2 regions of the Streptomyces sp. NPDC021356 genome follow, and region 1 is predicted to be linked to the other one. Evidence: riboswitches for the same ligand, from Rfam matches in the RefSeq annotation. Region 1 holds a riboswitch; the other holds the start of a gene.
The links. A riboswitch is a leader RNA that binds a small molecule or an ion and turns the genes downstream of it on or off. The one in region 1 is predicted to bind ZMP and ZTP.
Positions count from the first base shown of each region.

Region 2: linked by a shared signal. The riboswitch ahead of AB0G56_RS01255 (bifunctional 5,10-methylenetetrahydrofolate dehydrogenase/5,10-methenyltetrahydrofolate cyclohydrolase) and the one ahead of AB0G56_RS23170 (glycine hydroxymethyltransferase) in region 1 are both predicted to bind ZMP and ZTP.

Region 1 is NZ_JBFACU010000016.1:204,471-211,492, forward strand. Features, by position in the region: gene AB0G56_RS23145 (hypothetical protein) at 1-864, opposite strand, end outside; gene AB0G56_RS23150 (hypothetical protein) at 1,054-1,404, shown strand; gene AB0G56_RS23155 (glutathionylspermidine synthase family protein) at 1,413-2,636, shown strand; gene AB0G56_RS23160 (MerR family transcriptional regulator) at 2,684-3,424, opposite strand; gene AB0G56_RS23165 (hypothetical protein) at 3,646-3,843, shown strand; ZMP/ZTP riboswitch at 3,901-4,015, shown strand; gene AB0G56_RS23170 (glycine hydroxymethyltransferase) at 4,051-5,496, shown strand; gene trpS (tryptophan--tRNA ligase) at 5,774-6,784, shown strand.
Region 2 is NZ_JBFACU010000001.1:280,767-287,788, forward strand. Features, by position in the region: gene AB0G56_RS01235 (MBL fold metallo-hydrolase) at 1-595, opposite strand, end outside; gene AB0G56_RS01240 (S-(hydroxymethyl)mycothiol dehydrogenase) at 595-1,680, opposite strand; gene AB0G56_RS01245 (hypothetical protein) at 1,799-2,104, opposite strand; gene AB0G56_RS01250 (nuclear transport factor 2 family protein) at 2,707-3,072, shown strand; ZMP/ZTP riboswitch at 3,353-3,438, shown strand; gene AB0G56_RS01255 (bifunctional 5,10-methylenetetrahydrofolate dehydrogenase/5,10-methenyltetrahydrofolate cyclohydrolase) at 3,458-4,306, shown strand; gene AB0G56_RS01260 (glycosyltransferase) at 4,443-5,672, shown strand; gene AB0G56_RS01265 (glycosyltransferase) at 5,692-6,921, opposite strand; gene AB0G56_RS01270 (MerR family transcriptional regulator) at 6,918-7,022, opposite strand, start outside.

The sequences.
Region 1 (7,022 bases):
GACCGACCCGGCGGTCTCCTCCTGCGCCGCTTCCTCCACCGGTGCCTCCCCGAACCGGGCCAGCGCGAGCGCCCCGGCGACCGCCACCGCGAAGCCGAGCACCGCCAGCCACGCCAGACCGTCCCGGGTGCGGTCCCCGAGCCACACCACGCCGACCGCCGCCGGGCCGATCGTCTCGCCGATGACCAGGCCGGCGGTGGCCGTCGTCACCGAGCCGCGCTGAAGGGCCGAGGTGAGCAGTAGGAACGCGGCGCCGCCGCCCAGGACGAGGGCGTACGTCGCCGGGTTGGTGAACAGCGTCGACGGGGCGAGCGAGTCGATCAGCCGTACCGTCACCTCGACCACGCCGAAACCGAGGCCCGCGCCCAGGCCGAGCAGCAGCGCCCGGCCCCGTTCGGGCAGGCGTCCGGCCACCGCGCCCAGGGCCAGCACGGCCAGCCCGGCCGCGAGCATCGCCCACTTCAGGGCGGCCGAACCGGCCTGGTGGCCCTCGGCGCCCGACGCCAGCCCGAGCATCCCGAGGCCCGCGCAGACCACGCCCACCGCGGCCCACTCCGTGCCTTTCAGCCGTACCCGCAGCAGCCGGGCCGCCACCACCGCCGTCACCGCCAGGCTGGAGGCCAGCGCGGCGCCCACGGCGTAGATCGGCAGGGACCGCAGGGCCACGATCTGAAGGACGAATCCCAGGCCGTCCAGGCCCAGGCCCAGCAGGTACCGCCACTGCCGCAGCGCCCGCAGCAGCAGCGCCGCGTCCCCGCCCGCACCCGTCCCTCCGCCGCCCGAACCGGCCGCTGCCCGGGCGGCGACCGCCTGGAACACCGTCGCCGTACCGAAACACACCGCCGCGCCGAGCGCGCACACCATTCCAAAGAGCACGAAGTGACTGTAGGCGAGCGGAGGAGGGCGGGGCCGCCCGCACCGGTGTTCTCACCGCTCTCTAGGCTGGCCGACGCGAATGTCAGGAACCGGCCGACGGGACCTGGCCGCCGGGTGACCGCACCACGGACAATCGCACGGCAGCGGCAGCGGGAACGACAACGGGGAGACAGGGACATGGCGGACACACGTCGGCGACTTCGTTCGGGCACGGTCGTACTCGGTGGCATGGGGCTGCTCGCCGCCGCGCTCACCTCCTGCTCCTCCGACCCGGACAAGCGGTGCGTCGACCGTGACAGTTACTCCCTCTCCAAGGGCTACCGGGTCGTCTCCGACAAGAACTGCAAGTCCACCAAGTCCTCCTACGGCGGCACCTGGTACTACGGCGGCAAGAAGAGCGGCGGCTGGGTCCAGGGCGGCTCGTTCACCAAGCCGCGCAAGGGCTCCGGCGGCTCCGGGTCCGGCGGCAGCCACGGCGGCGTCGACCGCGGCGGCTTCGGCGGCGGCCACGGCAAGTCCGGCGGCTGAGGCCGGACATGGAGCGCCGCACCCTCGAACCCCGGCCCGGCTGGCAGCAGACCGTCGAGGCGCAGGGGCTGATCTACCCGCTCACCCTCCCGCCGGACTTCGAGGCCGCCCGGGCCGCGGGGAGACCCGTCCCCGACGACGCCTGGGTGCCCTACTGGGACGAGAGCGCCTGCTACGTCTTCTCGCTCCCCGAGGTGGAGGCGCTGGAGGACGTCGTCGAGGAACTGCACCGCATGTGCCTGGCCGCGGCCGGACACATCGTCACCACCGGCCGTTTCGCGGACCTCGGCATCACCGACCCGCGGGTCGCCGACGCCGTCGCCGAGGCCTGGCGGCGCCGCGCCGAACTCCCCTCCGTCTACGGCCGCTTCGACCTCCGCTACGACGGCTCGGGACCGGCCAAGCTGCTGGAGTACAACGCGGACACGCCCACCTCCCTGGTCGAGGCCGCCTCGCCCCAGTGGTTCTGGATGGAGGACCGCTTCCCCGGCGCCGACCAGTGGAACTCGCTGCACGACCGCCTCGTCGCCGCCTGGCGGAAACAGGCCCGCCTGCTGCCGCCGGGCAGCCCGCTGCACTTCGCGCACTCCGTCGAGGACGAACTCGGCGAGGACCTGATGACGGTCGCCTACCTGAAGGAGACCGCCGAGCAGGCCGGCCTGGACACCGAGTGGACCTCCGTGGAGGAGATCGGCTGGGACCCGCTGTCCGGCCGTTTCGTGGACAACGGCCTGCGGTTCATCCGCAGCATCTTCAAGCTCTACCCGTGGGAGTGGCTGACCACGGACCGCTTCGCCGGTCACGTCCTGGACACCCTCGACAACGGCGGCGGCACCGGCTCCACCCTGTGGATCGAGCCCGCCTGGAAGATGCTGCTGAGCAACAAGGCGCTGCTGGCGATCCTCTGGGAGCTGTACCCCGGCCACCCCAACCTCCTCCCCGCCTACCTCGACGGCCCCCGCGAACTGGCGGACTCCACCGGCTACGTCGCCAAACCGCTGCTCGGCCGCGAGGGCGCCGGAGTGACCCTGCACGCGCCGGGCGCCGCTCCCGTCCTGCGCGACGAGGCCTGCTGCTACCAGGCCCTCGCCCCGCTGCCCGCCTTCGACGGCAACCACGTCGTCCTCGGCGCCTGGGTCGTCGAGGACGAGTCCGCCGGGCTCGGCATCCGCGAGTCGTCCGGCCTGATCACCGACGAGTACGCCCGCTTCGTCCCGCACGTGATCCTCTGACCGCCTCCGGAGCGCTCACCTGAGGCGTCCCGCTTTGGCCCCGGCGGTCAGGCGAGGTGGCCGAGGCTGCGCAGGTGGGCGTGCAGGGCGGCGGACGCCGCGAGCCGCCGCAGGCTGCGGCGGTGCAGCTCGTCCTCCCGCGCGGCGAGTTCACCACGCACCCGCCCGGGATCGCCGACGGCCCGCAACTCGGCCAGGACCGTCCCGACGGCGGCGAGCGGGTGCCCGCCCCGGCGCAGCAGCGCCACGATGTGCGCCGCCTGCAGCTCGGGCCCGGGGTAGCGGCGGTAGCCCGTGCCCGGCTCCCGGTCCGGCCGCAGCAGCCCCCGCTCCTCCCACAGGCGCAGCACCGGCGGTTTCACCCCCACGGCGCGGGCGGCCTCCCCGATGCGCGGCGGGCGGCGCCCGGCGGACGGGGCGAAGGTGCCGTCCGCCAGGACGGTCGCCAGCGCCTCGCCCACGGCGGCCAGTTCGGCGCGCTCCCGGTCCAGCCGGGCATGGCTCGCGTCGAGGGCGGCGAGTGCCGTCCGCAGGTCCCCCGCGTGGACGGCGCGCATGACCGTCCGCGCGGTCGGCCACCCGTGACCGCCGGCCAGCTCACGGGCCGTGGCCAGGGCGTCGGCGTGCGCGGCGGTGAAGACCCGGTAGCCGGAGGCGGTGCGCCCGACCGGCGGCAGGAGCCCGCTGTCGACGTAGTTGCGGACCTGCTGCACCGACACCCCCGCCGACCGCGCCAGCTCGCCGATCCGCCCCCGGCCCTCCACCCGGCCCTCCACCCGGCCTTCCACCCGGCCTTCCCTCCGGTCCTCCGCCCGGTCCCTGTCTTCCCCTCGGCCTGCCATTCGGTCCCTCCCCCCTGGTTGAGACTTTCCGGACACTCGTCCCGCCCGACCAGCCGGGAAGGCGAGCAAAGTCCCCATGAGCACTTGAATGAAACAATGGAGACCACAGACTCACACAGGCCCGGGCCGCCGCACGCCCGGACCCCGCCCGAGGGGAGGCGACGGACGTGAAGTTCGTCCTGGAGGTCACGGTGGACGCCGCACAGCCGGCCGAGGACAGGGCGCGCGAACTGGGCCGCATCCTGCGGTACTGGGGCGGCAACCTCCACCACTACGCGCTCGTACCCGGTGACGGCTCGGCCGTCCACGACTCCGCCCACCAGGAGGTCGGCCACTGGCGCGTCGTCGGCGCCGCCGACGCCTGACCCCCGCTCGCATGGTGGACGTCGCGGCGTCCTGGGACCGGCCGCCCGGTAGGCTGACCTGCGGGCCGTGACTGGCGCGCAGGACCCTGGCGTGGTGCCGGGGGCCGAAGATGGGACCGACCATCGGGAAGCGGCCCGAGCAGAAAGTGTGCCGTGCGCCTGGGCCGTACCGTGAACGCCGAACGCCACGTCCGGAGGTCCCCCGACATGTCTGCGCCCCTCTCCAACGAGTCCACCGCCTTCCGTGCCGCCCTCGACGTGATCCGCGCCGTCGAGCCCCGCGTCGCCGACGCCATCGGCCAGGAGGTCACCGACCAGCGCGAGATGCTCAAGCTGATCGCCTCCGAGAACTACGCCTCCCCGGCCACCCTCCTGGCCATGGGCAACTGGTTCAGCGACAAGTACGCCGAGGGGACCATCGGCCGCCGCTTCTACGCCGGCTGCCGCAACGTCGACACCGTCGAGTCGCTGGCCGCCGAGCACGCCAGGGAACTCTTCGGCGCCCGCCACGCCTACGTCCAGCCGCACTCCGGCATCGACGCCAACCTCGTCGCCTTCTGGTCCGTCCTCGCCCAGCGCGTCGAACTGCCCGCCCTGGAGAAGGCCGGCGTCCGCCAGGTCAACGACCTCTCCGACGAGGACTGGGCCGAGCTGCGCCGCGCCTTCGGCAACCAGCGCATGCTCGGCATGTCGCTGGACGCCGGCGGCCACCTCACCCACGGCTTCCGCCCGAACATCTCCGGCAAGATGTTCGACCAGCGCTCCTACGGCACCGACCCGGCCACCGGCCTCCTCGACTACGAGGCCCTGCGCGCCACCGCCCGCGAGTTCAAGCCGCTCATCATCGTGGCCGGCTACTCCGCCTATCCCCGTCTCGTGAACTTCCGGATCATGCGGGAGATCGCCGACGAGGTCGGCGCCACGCTCATGGTCGACATGGCCCACTTCGCCGGCCTGGTCGCAGGCAAGGTCCTCACCGGCGACTTCGACCCGGTCCCGCACGCCCAGATCGTCACCACCACCACCCACAAGTCCCTGCGCGGCCCGCGCGGCGGCATGGTCCTGTGCGACGACTCCCTCAAGGACCAGGTCGACCGCGGCTGCCCCATGGTCCTGGGCGGCCCGCTCCCGCACGTCATGGCCGCCAAGGCCGTCGCGCTGGCCGAGGCCCGGCAGCCCTCCTTCCAGGACTACGCCCAGCGCATCGTCGACAACTCCCGCGCCCTGGCCGAGGGCCTGATGCGCCGGGGCGCGACCCTGGTGACCGGCGGCACGGACAACCACCTCAACCTGATCGACGTCGCCTCCTCCTACGGCCTCACCGGCCGGCAGGCCGAGGCCGCGCTGCTCGAATCCGGCATCGTCACCAACCGCAACGCGATCCCCGCCGACCCCAACGGCGCCTGGTACACCTCCGGTGTCCGCATCGGGACGCCGGCCCTGACCACCCGTGGCCTGGGCACCGCCGAGATGGACGAGGTCGCCGGACTGATCGACCGCGTCCTGACGGCCACCGAGCCCGGCACCACCGCCAAGGGCGGCCCCTCCAAGGCCCAGCACGTCCTCGATCCGAAGATCGCGGAGGAGATCGCCCACCGGGCCACGGACCTCGTCGCGGGCTTCCCGCTCTACCCGGAGATCGACCTCGGCTGACCCGGCCCCCACCGGCCGGCCGGCTCCCGTCGGCTGCGGTCAGCTTCCGCCGGCTCCCGTCCCGGCCCCTCCCACGGCGGCCCGGCCCCACGCCGGGCCGCCGCACGCACTGTGTTCCCCGTCTCATCGGCGACGACCGACGCCCGCGGCTCTCTACCCGGTTCCCACCTGTTTCCGGCCCGTTCCGGATCGGGCACCGTTTCCTGAGAGAATGGTGAGCATGGCCAACGACCGCCCGCCCGTCGCCCACCACCGCCCTCAGGGGAATGGCTTCGCCATGCAGCATCGTCCGCGTGTGCTCTCCGGAATCCAGCCCACCGCAGGCTCGTTCCACCTCGGCAACTACCTCGGCGCCGTCCGCCAGTGGGTGGCCCTGCAGGAGTCCCACGACGCCTTCTACATGGTCGTCGACCTGCACGCGATCACGGTCCCGCAGGACCCGGCCGAGCTGCGCGCCAACACCCGGCTCGCCGCCGCCCAGCTGCTGGCCGCCGGCCTCGACCCGGAGCGCTGCACGCTCTTCGTCCAGAGCCACGTCCCCGAGCACGCCCAGCTCGCCTGGGTCATGAACTGCCTCACCGGCTTCGGCGAGGCGTCGCGGATGACCCAGTTCAAGGACAAGTCCGCCCGGCAGGGCGCCGACCGGGCCTCCGTCGGCCTGTTCACGTACCCGGTCCTCCAGGTCGCCGACATCCTTCTCTACCAGGCCCACGAGGTCCCGGTGGGCGAGGACCAGCGCCAGCACGTCGAGCTGACCCGCGACCTCGCCGAGCGTTTCAACGGCCGCTTCGGCGAGACCTTCACCGTCCCCTCCGCGTACATCCTCAAGGAGACGGCGAAGATCTACGACCTCCAGGACCCGTCGATCAAGATGAGCAAGTCGGCCTCCACGCCCAAGGGCCTGATCAACCTCCTGGACGACCCGAAGACCACCGCGAAGAAGGTCAGGAGCGCGGTCACCGACACCGACACGGTGATCCGCTTCGACCGGGAGACCAAGCCCGGCGTCAGCAACCTGCTCTCCATCTACTCGACCCTCACCGGCACCGCCGTCGACGCCCTGGAACAGAAGTACGAGGGCAAGGGCTACGGCGCGCTCAAGACGGACCTCGCCGACGTCATGGTCGAGTTCGTGACGCCGTTCCGGGAGCAGACCCAGCAGTACCTGGACGACCCGGAGACGCTGGACTCCATCCTGGCCAAGGGCGCCGAGAAGGCGCGTGCGGTGGCCGCGGAGACCCTCTCCCAGGCGTACGACAGGGTGGGCTTCCTGCCGGCCAAGCACTGAGGCGCACCACCGCTCGCATCCGCGAGGGGCAGAGCGCCGCACATCACTGCCGCTGCGCCTGCCCATCGCCGGTCCGTGGTCGTACAGTCGATAGCCGGACGGCCGGGACGAAACGGCCGGGAACGCACGAGAACGCGCAAGACGACGCGAGGCCGCACAAGAACGCGCGAGAACGCGCGAACGCACGGACCACGCGAGAACGCCCGAGCGCACGCGAGAACGCAACAGAAGACGAGCC
Region 2 (7,022 bases), on a different contig from region 1:
GGGCCTCCGCGCCGATGGTGGTCGCCTCGCCGTGGCCGGTGAGGACCTTCGTCCCGGGCGGCAGCGTGAGCAGGCGGTCGCGGATCGAGTCGATGATCGTCGGGAAGTGGGAGTAGGACCGGCCGGTGGCGCCGGGGCCGCCCTGGAAGAGGGTGTCGCCGGTGAAGACGACGCCGAGGCCCGGGTCGTACAGGCAGACGGCGCCCGGGGCGTGGCCGGGCGTGTGGATGACCAACAGGTCGGCTCCCGCCGCCTCGACGACCTGACCGTCGATCAGGTGCTCGTCGGGTTCCCGGCCGGGGTGGGTCATGCGCCACAGCGGCAGGTCGTCGCGGTGCAGCCAGATCGTCGCGCCGGTGAGGTCCGCGAGGGCCGGGGCGGCGTCGATGTGGTCGTTGTGGGCGTGGGTGCACACGATGGCGGTGAGCCGCCGGTCGCCCACGGCGGCGGCGATGGCCTCGGCGTCGTGGGCGGCGTCGATGACGATCGCCTTGTGGTCGTCACCGACGATCCACACGTTGTTCTCGACGTCCCAGGTGCCGCCGTCGAGGGTGAACTGCCCAGCCGTTACCAGGCGTTCGATGCGGGCCGCCATCACAGCACCACCACCGAGCGCAGCACGTCGCCGTGGTGCATCCGCTCGAACGCCTGCTCCACCTCGTCGAGCCGGATGGTCTCCGACACGAACTTCTCCAGCGGCAGCCGCCCTTGCAGGTGCAGATCGATCAGCATGGGGAAGTCCCGGGAGGGCAGGCAGTCGCCGTACCAGCTCGACTTCAGGGCACCGCCGCGTCCGAAGACGTCCAGCAGCGGCAGCTCCAGTTTCATCTCCGGGGTCGGCACGCCCACCAGGACGACGGTGCCGGCCAGGTCGCGGGCGTAGAACGCCTGCCGGTACGTCTCCGGGCGGCCGACCGCCTCGATGACGACGTCGGCGCCGAAACCGCCGGTGAGGTCGCGGACGGCGGCGACGGGATCGTGGTCCTTGGAGTTGACGGTGTGGGTTGCGCCCATGGTGCGGGCGGTCTCCAGCTTGCGGTCGTCGATGTCGACGGCGATGACCTTCGCGGCGCCCGCCAGGTACGCCCCGGCGATCGCCGCGTCCCCGACGCCGCCGCAGCCGATGACGGCCACCGAGTCACCGCGGCCGACGTTGCCGGTGTTGATGGCGGCGCCGATGCCTGCCATCACGCCGCAGCCCAGCAGTCCGGCCACGGCCGGGGAGACGGCCGGGTCGACCTTGGTGCACTGCCCGGCCGCCACCAGGGTCTTCTCCGCGAAGGCGCCGATGCCGAGGGCCGGGGAGAGTTCGGTGCCGTCGGTGAGGGTCATCCGCTGCCGCGCGTTGTGGGTGTCGAAGCAGTACCAGGGCCGCCCGCGCAGACAGGCGCGGCACCTGCCGCACACCGCACGCCAGTTGAGGACGACGAAGTCGCCGGGCGCGACGTCGGTGACGCCGTCGCCGACCGACTCCACTACGCCGGCGGCCTCGTGGCCGAGCAGGAAGGGGAACTCGTCGTTGATGCCGCCCTGCTTGTAGTGCAGGTCGGTGTGGCACACACCGCAGGCCTGGACCCGTACGACGGCCTCCCCGGGCCCCGGGTCCGGCACGACGATCGTCTCGACCCGTACGGGTTCGTTCTTCCCGGGTGCGATCACGCCGCGCACTTCCTGCGCCATGGTGGTGGTTCCCTTCCGTCGGCCGTTGTCCGTCCCTGTGACCCTACGCCGTGACCGGGCGGCGGCGGCACGGGATCCGGGGCCGCCGCCACCCGGTCGCCGCACGGGGGCGCACGGCTCAGTACCGGACCGCGGGCACCAGCCCGAACAGCGGGGAGACCAGGCCGGTGACCGCGTTCAGCCGGCTCAGCTCGTTCAGGTCCTTCACGTGGTGGAGCGAGGACAGCTGGTCGGAGACCGGGGGCACCTCGTCCTGGCGGCCGGCGGGCAGGCCGGTGCGCGCGAGCGAGTCGAGCAGGCCCACGGGCACCGCCCGGCCGACCACCGGGACGGCCGGTTCGGCGGCGCTCGCGGGCAGCGCGGCGAGCCCCGTCACAGAGGCGGTGAGAGCGGCGACGGCGACGATACGTCGAGTGGAGATCATGCCCTCAGCAACGCCGCCGGGTCCCGGCCGGACACGGGCGCGGCCCGCCGCTCACCCGTCAGGACGAGCCACCGGCCCACCAGGACGCGCACCGCTGCGACCCACCCGCCGGGAAGGAACCGGCACGGCCACCGACCGACCGCCGGGACGGGAGCCGGTGCACCAGCACCCCGGTGCCACCGCCGGAACGAGAGCCGGTGCACCCCGGTCAGCTGCCGGGACGGAAGCCGGCGCGCCCCGGCCCACCGCCGGGACGGGAACCCGTGCGCCACGGCCGACTGCCGGAAGGAGAGCCGGTGCGCCACGGCCGACTGCCGGAAGGAGAGCCGGTGCGGCACGGCCGACTGCCGGAAGGAGAGCCGGTGCGGCACGGCCGACTGCCGGAAGGAGAGCCGGTGCACCCCGGCCGACTGCCGGAAGGAGTGCCGGTGCACCCCGGCCGATCGCCGGGACCGAGCCGGTGCGCCCCCGGCACCCACCGCGACAGAGCCGTGCGGGCCGGGCGGCCGCGCTTGCCGGGGGCGGCGGGCCGGAGGACGCTCGAAGGAGAGCCCCGTGAACGGTCCGCGGCTTCGGGGCCCCGGGGCTCGTAGGAGGCCGGCATGGCGACCACGGCAGGTCCCGCGTTCGACACCGGTGCGCTGCGCCGGGGCATCGAGGGACACACGGCGTCCACGCTCCTGTCGCTCTACGCGGACGACGCCGAGATACGCATCGTGGACCGCGACACCCAGCCGAGTCACCCCAAGGTCCTCAGGGGCCGTGAGGAGATCGGCCCGATGCTCGACGACGTCTACGGCCGCGACATGACGCACCGGCTGGAGCAGTGCGTCGTCCAGGGCGACCACGCGGCGTACGTCGAGTCCTGCGCGTATCCGGACGGCGTCCGGGTGCTCGCCGAGTCGATGATCTCGCTGCGCGACGGCAAGATCACCGACCAGATGATGATCCAGGCATGGGACGAGTGACGAGGAGGGCCGCGAGGTTCCAGGTCAGCTCCAGGCTGACCTGGTCCTTTTCGGCCCGGGCCGGGCTGGGGCAGGCGCGTTCCCCGCTGTTTCGCCGGCCCCGTCCGGCCGGTGCGGCGGCCCGGTCCCTGACGTCCGTCCTGCTGCGGTCGGTGCTGCGCGCGGCGCGGCCCGCGGCCGGGCCTCCGGTGCCGTACGCGCGGCGCCGGCGCCGCGGCCGCCGCCGGTGAGCGGGGCCGCACCCCGGCGCGGAGTGCCGGCGGGGCCCTGGCATAGGCTGGGGCCGGGCCGTGACTGGCGCTGAGGTGGAGCACCACCGGGGAGCGGCCCCCGCCGAAGTCACAGCCGCGCGCCTGGGCGATCCGTCGAACGCTCAGGAGTGGACATGTCCCCAGCCCGCCTCATGGACGGCACCGCGCTCGCCCGGCGCATCGTCGAGGAGACCGCGCACAAGGCCGCCGACCTCACCGCCCGCACGGGCACCCGGCCGTGTCTGGCCACGGTGCTGGTCGGCGAGGACCCCGCCTCCGTGACCTACGTCAGGATGAAGCAGAACCGGTGCCGCACCGCGAACATCGCCTCCCGGCACGTCGAGCTGCCCGCCACGACCGGCACCGAGGAGCTGGTCGGCACGCTGCGGGCGCTGTCCGCGGACCCGTCGGTCCACGGCATCCTGTTGCAGCACCCCGTCGGCGACCACATCGACGAACGGGCCGCGTTCGAGGCGATCGCGCCCGAGAAGGACGTCGACGGCGTCACCTTCGCCTCCTTCGCCACGATGGGTTTCGGCCTGCCGGGGTTCGTCTCCTGCACGCCCGGCGGCATCCTGCGGCTGCTGGACGCCTACGACGTCGATCCGGCCGGGAAGCGGGCGGTGGTGGTCGGGCGCAGCGCGATCCTCGGCAAGCCGGTGGGCATGCTGCTGCTGGCCCGGGACGCCACGGTGACGTACTGCCACTCGCGGACCCGGGAGCTGTCGTCGGTGGTGCGGGAGGCGGACATCGTCGTGGCGGCCGTGGGCCGGCCCCGGCTGGTGCGCGGCCAGGACGTCAAGCCGGGTGCGGTGGTGATCGACGCGGGCTACAACGCGGGCAACGTCGGGGACGTGGACTTCGACTCCGCGGTGGAGCGCGCCTCGCTGATCACGCCGGTGCCGGGCGGCGTCGGTCCGATGACCATCGCCACGCTCCTGGAGCAGACGGTGGACGCCGCCGCCCGGCAGCTGGGGGCCTGACGGCACCGGCCGGGCGTCCCGGCGCCCGGCCGGTGGCGCTCCTGCGGCTGCGCGGGTGGCCGCGCCGACGTGGACGGGTCGTTCGCCGGTGGCGGGCGGTGCCGCGGCCATACTGGCCGACGTGCGCGTAACGATCATGACGGCGGGTTCCCGGGGAGACGTGGCCCCCTTCACGGGACTGGGGCACGGCCTGGCCCGGGCGGGTCATGCGGTCACCCTGGTCACCCACGGGTGCTTCGAGCCGCTGGTCGCGGGATCGGGCCTCGGTTTCCACGCGCTGCCGGTGGATCCGCGGGCCGAACTGGAGTCCACGCGCGGGCGGGGGCTGCACCGCAGTGCGACGGACGTGGGCAAGATGCTGCGGGCCGTGGGGATCGTGCGGGCGGCGCTGGCCCGGATGACGGACGACCTGGTCGTGGCGGCCGGGAAGAGCGACGTCCTGCTGCTGTCGGGGTCGCTGGGCCCGGTCGGGCACGCCATCGCCGAGGCGCTGGGCCTGCCCAGCATGGGCACGCACCTGCAACCGCTCTCGCCGACCCGCGAGTTCGCGCCGCCGCTGCTCGGCGGCGGCCACTGGGGCGCGGCGGCGAACCGGCTCGCGGGGCACGGGGTGAACCTCGCGGTGGAGCGGGTGTTCTCGGCGGCCGTGCCCACCGTGCGCGCCCGGCTGGGCCTGCCGCCCGCCCGCCTGGGCACCGGCCGCCGGATCCGGGCGGGGCTGCGGCTGCCGGTGTTCCACGGGTTCAGTCCGCTGGTGGTGCCCCGGCCGCGTGACTGGCGGCCGGGGCTTCGGGTGTGCGGCTACTGGTGGCCCTACGACCGTGACGACCTGCTTCCCGCGCGGGTGCGGGAGTTCCTGGACGCGGGGCCGGCGCCGGTCTTCGTCGGGCTCGGCAGCGCCACCGTGCCCGATCCCGAGCGGCTGAGCGGCACCATCGTGCGCGCGCTGCGCCGGGCCGGGCTGCGCGGAGTGGTGCAGCGCGGCTGGGGCGGACTCGCGGCGGCCGGCGAGGACATGCTGACGATCGGCGAGGTGCCGCACGCGGCGCTGTTCCCGCGGATGGCGGCCGTGGTGCACCACGCCGGCGCGGGCACGACCGCCGCGGGGCTGCGTGCCGGGGTTCCGGCGGTGCCGCTGCCGGTCCAGTTCGACGAGGGCTTCTGGGCCGAGCGCCTCGTCTCCCTCGGGGTGGCGCCGTGCGCCGTCCCGCTGCGCGGCCTGACCGCGGACCGCCTGGCCGCGGCTCTCGTCCGGGCCACCCGGGACCCGGCGCACCGGAAGTGCGCCGAGCGCCTGGGCGCCCGCATCCGCGAGGAGGACGGCGTCGCCCCGGTCCTCCAGGCGGTCGACGGGCTGACCGGCTGAGGGAGCCGTCAGCGCGGGCTCACCGCCCCGCCTCCTGTGCCACTCGCTCTATCGTCTGCACTGTCCGGGCCACCGCGTCCTCCGCCGTGAGGCGCTCGGCGACGCCGGCGGCGGCACGGGTGTGTGCGTGCCTGGCGTCCCGTACGGCCGAGTCGAGCGCCGCCGCCAGTCGTTCGGCGGTCAGCTCCGCGAACGGCAGGGGCCCGGGAGCGGCGCCGAGCGCGGTGAGCCGGGCCGCCCAGAACGGCTGGTCGGCCGCGACCGGCACGGGCACGGAGGGCACCGCGGCGCGCAGCGCCGCCGCCGAGGTGCCCGCCCCGGCGTGGTGCACGACGGCGGCGACGCGCGGGAAGAGCAGGGCGTGCGGCACGTCGCCGACCGTCAGGACGTCGTCGCCCGTGGCGGCGAGCCCGGCGCTGCCGGACTGCAGGACGCCGCGCAGACCGGCCCTCCGCAGGGCTCCCACCGCCAGTTCGCTCAGCCGCTCCCCCTCGCCGCGCGCCATGGAGCCGAACCCGACGAACACCGGCCGCCCTCCGGCCGTGAGGAAGTCCTCCAGTTCGGCGGGCAACCGCTCGTCCGGGCCGACGTACGGCCACCAGTTGCCGACGACGTCCAGTCCCGGCCGCCAGTCGGCCGGGCGGGGTACGACGGCCTCGCTGAAACCGTGCAGGACCGGCCAGTGCGCGGCCTCCTGGCGGCGTCGCGCGGCGGCGGGGCCGAGCGGCGGAAGGCCGAGGTCGCGCCGCAGCCCGGCGACGGCGTCGTCGTAGAGACGGTCGGCCATGCGCACGCCGAGGCGGCCGGCGGCGCGGTTGCCGAGGCGGCCCAGGGAGCGGGTGCCGGTGACGACGGGCGGGAAGTCGCCGGTCGGCGTCGTGGGCTGGAGGTAGGCGCCGATACTCGGGGTGCCCGTCGCCTCGGTGAGGTGCCAGCCGAGCGGGGCGGTGGTGGTGGACAGCACGAGCAGGTCGGTGTCGTCGCGCACCGCGTCGGCGAAGCCCCGCGCGAGCCGGTCGACGAACGCGGCGGCGCTGCGCATCAGGCCCCGCCGGCCGGTGACGTCGCCGTGGGCCCGGGGGTCGGCGGGCAGGCCGCGGAACTCCAGCCCGGCGCGGCGGGCCAGCGGCGCGAAGGTGTCGGGCGCGGCCAGGACGACGTCGTGTCCGGCCCGGCGCAGCCCGGCGCCCAGGCCCGTGTAGGGGTCGACGTCGCCCCGCGATCCGGCCGCGGCGATCAGTATTCTCATCGGTCCTCCCCGTCTTCGGTGCGGCGGGCGGCGTTGGCGTGCACGGCCTTGCCGAGGTAGGCGGCCAGGCCGGGGCGCTGCTGCGAGGGCGGGACGACGAG